2 regions of the Paenibacillus sp. EB106-06-01-XG199 genome follow, and region 2 is predicted to be linked to the other one. Evidence: riboswitches for the same ligand, from Rfam matches in the RefSeq annotation. Region 2 holds a riboswitch; the other holds the start of a gene.
What was found. Region 2 has a riboswitch for thiamine pyrophosphate ahead of AC3WT9_RS07885 (ABC transporter ATP-binding protein). Riboswitches for the same ligand answer to the same signal wherever they lie in the genome.
Positions count from the first base shown of each region.

Region 1: it holds a riboswitch for thiamine pyrophosphate, as region 2 does, so the genes downstream of both, AC3WT9_RS24380 (ABC transporter substrate-binding protein) here and AC3WT9_RS07885 (ABC transporter ATP-binding protein) in region 2, are expected to answer to the same signal.

Region 1 is NZ_JBYTDQ010000007.1:243,991-249,721, forward strand. It holds gene AC3WT9_RS24365 (hypothetical protein) at 1-522, shown strand, start outside; gene AC3WT9_RS24370 (hypothetical protein) at 643-864, shown strand; gene AC3WT9_RS24375 (hypothetical protein) at 842-2,239, shown strand; TPP riboswitch at 2,313-2,423, shown strand; gene AC3WT9_RS24380 (ABC transporter substrate-binding protein) at 2,549-3,619, shown strand; gene AC3WT9_RS24385 (thiamine-binding protein) at 3,660-3,953, shown strand; gene AC3WT9_RS24390 (ABC transporter permease) at 3,950-4,711, shown strand; gene AC3WT9_RS24395 (ABC transporter ATP-binding protein) at 4,731-5,573, shown strand.
Region 2 is NZ_JBYTDQ010000002.1:434,300-440,030, forward strand. It holds gene AC3WT9_RS07870 (amino acid ABC transporter ATP-binding protein) at 1-438, opposite strand, end outside; gene AC3WT9_RS07875 (amino acid ABC transporter permease) at 451-1,119, opposite strand; gene AC3WT9_RS07880 (amino acid ABC transporter substrate-binding protein) at 1,174-2,007, opposite strand; TPP riboswitch at 2,156-2,259, shown strand; gene AC3WT9_RS07885 (ABC transporter ATP-binding protein) at 2,411-3,175, shown strand; gene AC3WT9_RS07890 (ABC transporter permease) at 3,156-3,932, shown strand; gene AC3WT9_RS07895 (ABC transporter substrate-binding protein) at 3,929-4,990, shown strand; gene thiM (hydroxyethylthiazole kinase) at 5,110-5,731, shown strand, end outside.

The sequences.
Region 1 (5,731 bases), on a different contig from region 2:
CTCCTTAGTATTTTCCACAAAATCGTCCTGTTGAAGCTTTCCAATCTCCACTCCCGGCTGCGTATCAACCACGATTATGATCAAATTGAGAATCTGATCTTCCTGATTAACAAGTTTTCGGCCAAGTTTTATTTTCTGGAGCTGATTTCACAGTCGCAGGGCCGGGAGATCTTCATCCAGCTGCGCAAAGTATACGGCAATGATGCCCTCTTTGATGAAGTCAAAATGACCCTGAACGACCTGTTCCAGTACCAGGAGAAATTCCAGGCTAAACGCCGGGATACGCTGCTGATGATTCTGACTGTCTTTACAGTGGTGAGCGGCATCTACGGGATGAACCAGGTTATTGAAGACTTGAAGGGACGCATTGAATGGAGCAAAATGCTGGAATACTCTCCTTTTGAATATTTGGCACTGCTGCTCACCTTCACCGGGATCCTCGTCAGCATCCTCCTGACGCTGAAAGAGCTGTGGAACGGAATCCGCAGCCGCCGCAGAAAAAGATTTTATACCAAGGATTGATAAGCTTCCGGAAACTATCATGAGCGCCGGGGCGGAACCGGGGAAGCTGCTGCTGCCGGAGCTGCACGGAACGAAATTTCCGCCGAACAGGAAGTTCTTTCCCGCGAGACGGCCAGTGAATTGATCGGCTGCGTGCAGCAGATGGGCGAACCGGACCGCAGCCTGTTTCTGCGCAGATATTTCCTCTATGAGAGCCTTGATCAGCTTGCGCAAACCTTCAGTCTCAGTAAAAAGGCAGTCGAAAGCCGCTTATACCGTTGCCGGACGCTGCTCAAGCAGGCGCTAGGCCTGTCTGAGAGTCAGGGAAAGGAGGCGCAACATGGCCAAAGACATGAAAATTGAGGAACAGCGCCTGTTCGGAATGATTGATTCTATGAACTTCAGTGATGCGGAACTTGCCTTAGGTGTACTGCCGGAGATTAACCAAGGTCCGCACCTGGCAGACGAAGAGGAGACAGCTTCGCTCGCCCGCATCAAAGCACGTACACTTGCCCGTCTGGAGCCTGAAGCCGCTGTCCACACCGTCCGTTCCTTCGCCCGGAGATCCCGGAGGCGGAATATCTTCGCGGCCGCAGCAGCGGTAATACTCATTGCTGCCGGTATGCTCGCCTTCTCTCCTGAGGTACAGGCCGGGTTAAGAAAGGCGCTGAGTTTCCTTCCTGGCTTCGGCACCGTCGTGGAGAACAGCCCCGGTGACCGGATCTATGTGCTGGGCAAATCCTATGATATTGCTCTGGGGGACGGAAGTCTGACCGTAGATGCCGTTCTCCTGCAAGAGCTTGGCGGGAGTATTACGCTTCGCGGCCGGAAAGTCCCTGAAGTCAGCGAATTTGAGGCAAATATCGGCGGCAACCGCTATACTTTCACCTCTTACATGCGTTCGTCCTCGGAGAGTGAGTGGTACGGCAGCTACAGTTCAACTCAACCGCTGCAACTGAAGAAGAATAATCTTCTAACCCTGCATCTGGTCGGCACAACCGTTGGTCCGTTACAGCTCACCGCTCCGAAGACAGCTGAGGAGCTCGGGGAACTCGGCGCAAGCGATATACAGCAGGATGTGCGGATTACTGCTTTTCCGGTGGACCTTGGCGGCGGGCTTGTCCGTGTCCAGTTATTGCCCACTCTGACGGCGGAATCCGGGCTGACTGTCCATGCTTACGGACTGGAGCCGCTGGTCCCTGGATCAGGTCTCTATATAGAGAACGCAGCAGGAGAAAAGGCGGCACTGGAGCAGCCTGAATCCATGTCCTATCCTTCCGACTTCCGGTTTCATGAGACTGCCGGGGCGGGCGCTTGGCCTTATACGGTCTTCATTCCTTATATTGAAGTTTCAGATCATGACGCTGTATCTGCAGAAGTAGAGATTCCGCTGCCTGATATCGGCCAGGAGCAAATGCTCCACACACGCGCGGAAATCGCGGGCTTTCCGGTAGAGTTCACCCGCATTGAACGTACCGGCGAGACGGCTGCCAGCGTCGATGTGAATGTGAATTTCAATGCCGCAAAGCTGCGGACGCTGAAGCATTTTCTTATTCGCTATCCGGGGCAGGCGGACAACAGCTCGTTCTCTTGGGTGAATACGGACCAGACCTACGGCGTGATGAAGACCCTCCATTTAGAAACAAAACCCGGGGAGGATAAGCTGCGTTTTAAGCTGTCCGAGCCGCATTTTCTGCTCAAAGGGCCGTGGCGCCTGCCGCTGAAGCTTGATAGCTAAGCAGAGTTGCTACTGGACAACTATGGAGCAGGCGTCTATAATACACCGTAAGAACACAGCAATACCTATAACTTCATAGTACCAGGGGTGCTGGAATTGGCCGGCTGAGATTGTATCCCACAAGATACTGACCCTTATACCTGATCTGGATAATGCCAGCGTAGGAATCGTCAATCGCTTACGGCCGTTTATGGCCCAAGCCACAACCTTGCGCAAGTAACTGGTGTCCCGATTCTCGGGGCACCTTTTTTGTATGGGACTATTCAGAATTTGGAAGACTAGGGTTGCTGGAAGGAGAGAAGAAGAGAAATGGGAGTCACAAAAGTATTAAAGCTCAGCCTCACCTGCATGCTGGTCTTTGCCATTGCCGGATGCGGCAATAGCAATGGGAACTCCGGGGGGAATGCGGCAGAGACTGCCGGGAACAGCACCGCTGCTCCTGAAACCACTGCCGGGGCAGCAACGGACGCTCCGAAGGAGCTGACCAAGGTCAAGGTCGCGCTGGACTGGACGCCGAATACGAATCATACCGGGCTTTATGCGGCAAAAGAGCTGGGCTATTACGAAGAGGAAGGGCTGGATGTTGAAATCGTGCAGCCGGGCGCTGCCGGTTCCGACACGATGGTTACCTCGGGCGAAGCCGCTTTTGGCATCAGTGCCCAAGAGGCACTGACGCTGGCCCGCCTGCAGAAGGTGCCGCTTGTGTCCATCGCCGCTATCATTCAGCATAATACCTCCGGGTTCGCTGCACCGAAAAACCGCAATATTAAGACACCGAAGGATTTCGAAGGCAAAACCTACGGCGGCTGGGGTTCCCCTGCCGAAGAAGCGGCCATGAAAGCCATTATGGACCCCGAAGGCGGAGATGTGAAAAAGGTGAAGCTGGTGAACATCGGTGAAGCGGACTTCTTCACCGCCGTGAAACGCGACATTGATTTTGCCTGGATCTTCTATGCCTGGACCGGGATTGAAGCGGAGCTGCGCGGAGAACCGCTCGACATGCTCTACCTCAAGGATTATGCACCCCAGCTCGATTACTACACGCCGGTACTGACTACGAGCGAGAAGGAAATTGCCGAACATCCGGAGCTGGTGAAGGCTTTCCTTAAGGCTACCTCGAAAGGTTATCAATACGCCATTGATCAGCCGGAGGAAGCCGCAGCCATTCTTTCCAAAGCTGTTCCTGAGCTGGACCCCAAGCTGGTCCTGGCCAGCCAGAAATGGCTCAGCCCGAAATACAAGGATGATGCCGTCCGCTGGGGCGAGCAGAAGAGCGAGGTCTGGCAGGATTACGCCGACTGGATGTATGGCCTGAAGCTGCTCGATCAGCCGCTGGATGTTCCAAGCACATTTACGAATGAGTTTTTGCCAGCTAACTGATTAAGGATGAAGTGATTTAAACTGAGAGGATTGATATATTGTGGCCAATACATTGCTAAGCATTCAGGTAATTCCCAAAACTCCGAACAACGAGGATTCGATTCCTTACGTGGACAAAGCCATCGAAGTGATTCAGAAATCCGGTGTAAAACATCAGGTTAACCCGCTGGAGACCACGATGGAGGGCGACATCACCGAGCTGCTTGAGGTTGTGCGCCAGATGCATGAAGCGCTGATTGCCGCAGGCAGTCCGAGCGTCATCTCCCAGATCAAAATCGCCCATAACCCGAATGGAATCAGCATGGACAAACTGACGGAGAAATACCGGCCGTGAGATCGTATTGGAAACAGATTTGGCCGCCCCTTGTGGCGGTCGTCTTTTTTCTGGGGTTATGGCAAGTTTCGGTATCCCTGTTCCATATCGAGTCATGGATCCTTCCCAGCCCAAGCGATATCGCCCGGGAAACCTCGGGCAATGCTTCCGGCATTTGGGCACATACAGCGGCTACGCTGCGCCTTACCCTGATCGGCTTCCCCATCGGCACAGGCGTGGGTCTTATTGTTGCCCTGCTGCTGCATCTGCTGCCTTGGCTCAAGAGAGCTCTCTACCCGCTGCTCATTCTCAGTCAGAATGTGCCCTCGATTGCGCTCGCGCCGCTGCTGATTATCTGGTTCGGCTTCGGGCTGCTGCCGAAGGTTGTCCTGATTACACTTGTCTGCTTCTTCCCGGTTTCAGTCGCCGCCATGGGCGGCCTGATGCAAAGCGACCGGACCATGCTGAACTATATGAAGATGGCCGGCGCGAACAAATGGCAGATCTTCACCAAGCTGGAGCTTCCGGGCTCCCTGCCCGCCCTGTTCTCGGGGCTTAAAATTTCGGCCACCTACGCCGTAATGGGCGCTGTTGTCGCGGAATGGATCGGAGCTGACAAGGGCATCGGCTACTACATGCTGCTGCAAAAATCCGCTTACCGCACAGACCGCGTATTCGTCGCCATTGCCATCATCGTGCTGCTCAGTCTTGTGCTGTTCGCACTTATCGCGCTGCTGGAGAAATGGCTGGTGCGCTGGAAGCCGCGCAAAAGTTCCTAGAAAAGGAGGATGGCCGACAATGCCGCATATTACAGATAACCCGCCATCCGGCACTGAAGCAGCCGGCATTCCTGAAGCCAGGACCTTACCGCCTGCACTTGAGGTAAAAGGAATCTCCAAAACCTTCACCCACCGCCGCCGCGAAACCCGCGTGCTGGATAACGTATCCCTTACAGTGCGGCCGCAGGAATTCGTCTCGATTGTCGGACCCTCAGGCTGCGGAAAAAGCACTTTATTCCATATTATCGGGGGCCTGGAGCTGCCGGATGCCGGAACGGTAAGCATGAACGGCAACCTTGTTACAGGGCAGCGCGGAGAGATCAGCTACATGCCGCAGCAGCCCGCGCTGTTCCCTTGGCGAAGCATCGAGGACAACGTCCTGCTCGCCGGTGAGCTTAAGGGCGCGCCGCAGGCTGCGGCGCGGGAAACCGCCCGCCACTGGCTGGCCAAGGTCGGCCTTGGCGGCTTCGAGCGGGCCTACCCGCATATGCTGTCGGGCGGCATGCAGCAGCGGGCTGCCTTCCTGCGGGCGCTGCTCGCGCCGCAGGAGCTGATGCTGCTGGACGAGCCGTTCAGCGCGCTGGATGCGCTGACGCGCAGCGAAATGCAGCGCTGGCTGCTGGAGCTGTGGGAGGAGAACCGCCGCTCCGTGCTGTTCATCACCCACAACATCGAAGAAGCGCTGCTGCTCTCCAGCCGCATCTATGTGTTCTCTGGACGTCCCGGCTCCGTCCTGCATACGGTCGATGTCCCGTTTCCCCGGCCGCGCCGTGAGGAAATCGCCGATTCGCCGGAATTCCTCCAGCTCAAGCGCCAGCTGTCACAGTGGATGCGGGAAGAGCAGGCGAAGAGTTCCAAGTAGTCTTAAGCGATATCCGCTTAACAGCCTCTACAAAAGACCAGCCGCCCTATGAACCGGACGGCTGGTCTTATTAATATGTAGTTATTTCAAGATAACGGCACACGAATGCGCACTGATTCAGCAGCGCAGGGCTCAGCAACACAAACAAAAGGAAACTT
Region 2 (5,731 bases):
GCCGCCGGACAGCTGATGGGGATAAGCATCCGCTTTATCACTGAGGCCTACCTTGGCTAGCAGTTCTATTCCCCGCTTCCTGGCTTCCTCCTTGCTGCGTTTCTGTACAGTAACCTGCGCCTCCATTACATTGCCAAGCGCAGTCATATGCGGAAACAGGTTGTAGGACTGAAAAACCATCCCTGTTTTTTGACGGATGGCCATCAGTGTCTTATGAGGAATTTTCCTGTTTTGCGTAAATTCCAGGCTTAATTCCCCCAGCGACAGGCTACCCTGATCCGGTATTTCCAGCAGATTAAAACAGCGAAGGAGCGTTGTTTTGCCGGAGCCGGAGGGCCCGATAATCACCAGAACCTTGCCATGCTCCATGCTGAGCTCGATACCTTTTAACACCTGTAGCGAACCGAAGAATTTGTGCAGGCCGCGAATTTCAATCAAGTGATTTCCTCCTTATCTCGCCGAATAACGGTCAAACCGCTGTTCCAGGGCATTTTGCAGCGCGGACAGCACGGAGCAGAACAGCAGGTAGAATAATGCAGCCTCACTATAGAGCAGCAGCGGTTCGTAGGTGGTCGCCGTGATCTGCTGCGCTGTTTTGAACATCTCTACATACGTAATGCTTGCTGCCAGGGAGGTATCCTTTACGAGACTGATAAAAGAGTTCGACAAGGGCGGAACCGATACACGCGCCGCTTGAGGCAGAATAATCCGCCGCAGTGCCTGCCCCCGGCTCATTCCGACGGAAAAGGCAGCTTCCCATTGGCCTTTATGTATGGACAGGATGGCTGCCCGGACAATTTCCGAAGAATAGGCTCCAACACTGAGTGTAAAACCGATTACAGCGGCTATAAAAGGATCCAGCACAATCCCTGCCGCCGGAAGTCCATAAAAGATAATAAAGAGCTGCACCAGCAGCGGTGTCCCGCGGATTACCCAAACGTAGAACCGGGCGATCAGCTTCGGGATTCTCCATGAGGAGAGACGGAACAGCGCGGTAAAAACAGCTAGCAGCAATCCAAGAGCGAAGGAAACAAGCGCCAGCGGAAGGGTATAAGCCACCCCCGCTTTAAACAGGGGCAGCAGTGAATCCATGAAAATTCCAATTTTCCGGTCATCCATCGTTCAGACATCCTTTTTGGACACTCGGCTGCATCTTCGCACCAGTTCCATTTGTTATTTGGACACATCCGCCCCAAAGTAATTCTCCGATATTTTCAGATAGGTTCCATCGCTCTTCATTTCAGCCAGCGCATCGCTGACAGCATTAACCAGCTCTTCGTTTCCTTTGAGGAAAACTGCCGCACTCTGCGATCCCTCGGCCGTTTCATCCACCTGCTTGATCTTCGCATCGGGTTTTTGCTTCTTTAAGTCAAGATAGGACAAACCGTCATTTACAGTCGCATCAATCCGGCCCGAGGTCAGCAGGTCTATGGCCTGGTTGAAGCCATCCACAGCGACGATCTCCGCACCGTTCTCCCGGGCGATATCGGACAGGTTACTGGTCAGCGATTGACCTGCCTTCTTGCCTTTAAGGTCCGCGAAGGCTGTAATATCCTTGTTATCCTCGCGCACGATCAGCACACCCTTGGAGACGATATACGGCTCAGAGAAATCATATTTCACCTTGCGTTCATCCGTGATCGAAACCTCGTTGAATATCGTATCAAAACGTTTGGCATCCATGCCGGCAAACAGGCCATCCCATTGGGTCTCTACAAATTCGGGTTCCACCCCCAGCCGTTTCGTAATCTCCTTGGCAATCTCCACATCAAAACCGGTAAGCTTGCCCTCTGCATCATGAAAAGTAAACGGAGCATATGTCCCTTCCGTACCAATACGCAGCTTGCCACTCGCTTTAACAGCTTCCAGTGAGTTCTCCCCGGCCGGAGCCGCCGCTCCTTCTGTGGGCGCGGCAGTAGCCGCAGGCGCTGTATTGTTATTATTGCCGCATGCCCCTGCCGCAAGCAGGGTTAGCAGCAGCAGGATAGTCAGACTAAGCTTCTTCATCACATGATCCCCTTTCAAAATCCCTATATTTTCACTGCATGGACACTTGCTTATCTTGCCCAAAAGTACTGCCGCTTCATCAATTTTTTTACATCTTCAGTCCGGATATGGTATATTAATTAGCAATTGCAAATTCAATATTGACCTGTTATTTCACTAGGGGAGTCGGCCGACTGAGACGGAGCTTTAAGCTCCGGACCCTTGGAACCTGATCTGGATCATACCAGCGGAGGGAAGTGGAGCAGAATTGTTCAGCGGAGCCGCACTAAGCTAACTGACTGTGACGTTCAGACCCATTTATTTCCTCCGGAAATGAATGGGTCTTTCTTGTGTTTGCTGTTGCCGCCGATCAGACAAGTATCGTCAAACAAACTACGCCCGTAGGAGGTTTCCACATTCCAATATGCTCACTATAACCAACCTGGCTTATTCGTTTGCAGCGACTAGGAATCCGGTATTCTCCGGTCTTTCAATGACCGTCCGCCAAGGCGAATTCATTTCCGTTGTTGGAGCCAGCGGCTGCGGGAAAAGCACACTGTTCAAAATCATTGCCGGCCTGCTAGAGCCATCCGGGGGTGAAATAACCGTACATGGACGCTGCTCTCCTTCGACACGCCCGCGGCTTGGACAGATCGCTTATATGCCGCAGCAGGATCTGCTGCTGCCTTGGAGGACCGTGCTGGACAATTGCCTGCTTCCCTGGGAGCTGAAGCAGGACTCCAGCCGGCATGAGGCACTCGCCCGGATCCGCGGAATGCTGGACCGCTTTGGCCTTTCCGGCAAGGAAAATGCTTATCCGCAGGAGCTGTCCGGCGGGATGCGCCAGCGGGTCGCCCTGCTGCGCACACTAGCTGCAGGCAACGAACTGCTGCTGCTTGACGAGCCGTTTGGAGCGCTGGACGCGATCACCAAACGGGAGATGCACCGCTGGCTGCTGGAGCTGTGGGGCGGGCTCGATAAGTCCGTTCTGTTCATCACTCATGATCTTGAAGAAGCACTGCTGCTCAGCGACCGGATTTATTTGATGACCGGCGGCTCTGGCGGCGGACTGCAGGAGCTGATCGTCACTTTGCCAAGACCCAGACATTACAAAATGAATTATGAACCGCAGTTTGTTGCCCTGCGGGAGGATTTGGAGCGTAGATTGCATGAGAGCTCTATGGTATAAGAAACAGCTGCGGACTTATGGCCCCTTTCTACTGCTTGTGGGGCTGCTTATTGCGGCATGGGAGATCACAGCACAGCTGAACATGATCCCTTCATTTATTCTCCCGGCGCCAAGTGCAATCTGGACAGCGCTGATTGAAAAGCGGGGGCTGCTGTTCGGAGAGCATTTACCCGCCACGTTGCAGGAGACACTGACCGGGTTTGCCCTCTCGGTTGTTTGCGGAACACTGCTGGGTACCGGCATGCATATGTTCGCTCCGCTCGCCAAAGCACTTTATCCCATGCTGATTATCAGCCAGACCATTCCGCTGATCGCGCTCTCACCTATTTTTATTATGTGGTTCGGCTATACCCTGTGGGGCAAGGTTGCTGTCGTCTTTCTGACTGCCTTTTTCCCGGTTGTGGTAGCCGTCTATGACGGCCTGCGGCAAAGCGGCAGCCTGTACAGAGACCTGCTCCTGACGCTTGGGGCAAACCGCTGGCAGATTCTGCGCAAGACACAAATTCCGCTGGCGCTGCCCTCCTTTTTCTCCGGACTTAAGCTGTCCATCGTCTACTGTGTGATCGGAGCGACGATCGGGGAATGGCTGGGCGGCAGCCGGGGGCTTGGTTATTTCAGCCGCCGGATGGCCGGCAATCTGCAAAGTGCAGAAATGTTCGCCGCCGTTTTGCTGCTGTCCGCTTTGGGTGTAGCCTTGTTTCTCAGTATCGCTGTGCTCGAAAAACTCATTTTGCAGAAAAGAGGATTTTACCGATGACCCATCCTAAGCTGTATCGCAATCATTCCACACATAAGAAAATACACCGCCTTATTCCATACTTCTTCTTGTTATTGTGCCTGCTTACCCTCTTAAGCGGCTGCACCAGCGCAAAAGACCCGGATACCTCCGCCGCTTCTTCAGAGAATTCCAGCGACAAACCACACAAGCTGACTATAATGCTCGACTGGTATCCGAACGCTGTTCATTCCTTCCTGTATGCTGCTCAGCAGAATGGCTATTTTGCCGAAGAAGGGCTTGAGGTGGACATTCAAATGCCGGCGGACAGCAATGATGCTTTGAAGCTTGTCGCCGCAGGCAAAGTCGATCTGGCTCTCAGCTACCAACCACAGGTACTAATGGCGCGGGGTGAAGGAATACCTGTAAAATCTGTCGCAGCGCTCGTAAGGCATCCGCTCAATCATCTTCTGGTCCCCGCAGAGAGCGGGATAACCGGCCCGAAAGAGCTCACAGGCAAAAATGCCGGATACTCCTCCATTCCCTTGTATGAAGCGATGCTCCGGACAATGGTCAAATACGACGGAGGCGATCCAGCTTCACTGAACCTGATTGATGTTGGATTCGATCTTATTCCTGCCCTTTCTACCGGACGCGCAGACGGCATTATCGGCGGATTTATAAATCATGAGGCATTGATATTGGAAAAAGAAGGACACCCCGTCACTTCATTCGATCCGACGGACTACGGAGTACCGGACTATTATGAGCTTGTGCTTGTTGCCAGTGAACAGGGCTTGTTGGATTCTGAGGAGGACTACCGGAGGTTCATGAATGCGGCACGCAAAGGACAGCAATTCGTACAGGAACAGCCTCAGCAGGCACTTGAAATATTGTTTGCACACGAAGACGCTACCGCCCCGCTCGACCAAGCAATCGAGAGAAAAAGTCTGGAAATCCTTCTGCCGCTGATGGATGCAGGAAAACTGCCTTTTGGACAGCAGGAGGAGAAATCCTGGGAGAACGTGCACACGTGGCTGTCCGAGAACGGACTGTTGACCGGAGAAATGGACAGCAAGGAAGCTTTTATTAATCTGTAGGAGCTATATTCTAAGGGCCGAAGTTTAGAGATTCATGTATGGGGACTTTTGTAGGGGACATATATCGTGGACCATTCGTTACGGGAACTAATCCAGAGGTACTTTGAGGAGGACTACTAATGAGTTATTTAGCTAAATTACGTGAAGTCAATCCGCTGGTGCACAACATCACCAACATTGTGGTGGCCAACTTTACCGCCAACGGGCTGCTGGCCCTGGGGGCTTCACCCTTCATGGCTGATGCCCATGAGGAGGTGGCGGACATCGCCGCGATGTCGGGAGCTGTCGTGCTTAACATCGGCACGCTGAACGAGCATGCCATCACCTCGATGGTGCTGGCCGGGCAAGCGGCTGGGCGCCATAAGGTACCGCTGGTGCTGGACCCGGTTGGAGCCGGTGCTACCGCCTACCGCACCGAGGTCACGCATAAGCTGGTCCAGCAGCTGCACATTACCGCCCTGCGCGGCAATGTTGCTGAGGTAGCCCATGTTGCCGGGGAAAGCTGGGCCATCAAGGGCGTTGATGCCGGTGCGGGCGATGGCGATGTCATCGCTTTGGCGAATAAAGCAGCTCGAAAGCTGGAATGTGTGGTCATCATTACCGGGAAAGATGACATAATTACCGACGGTATCAGCACCTACGTCGTCAGCAACGGTGATCCCATCCTGACCAAAGTCACCGGTACGGGCTGCTTGCTCAGCGCCGTAGTCGGAGCTTTTCTGGCGGTCAGCGGCGGGTCAT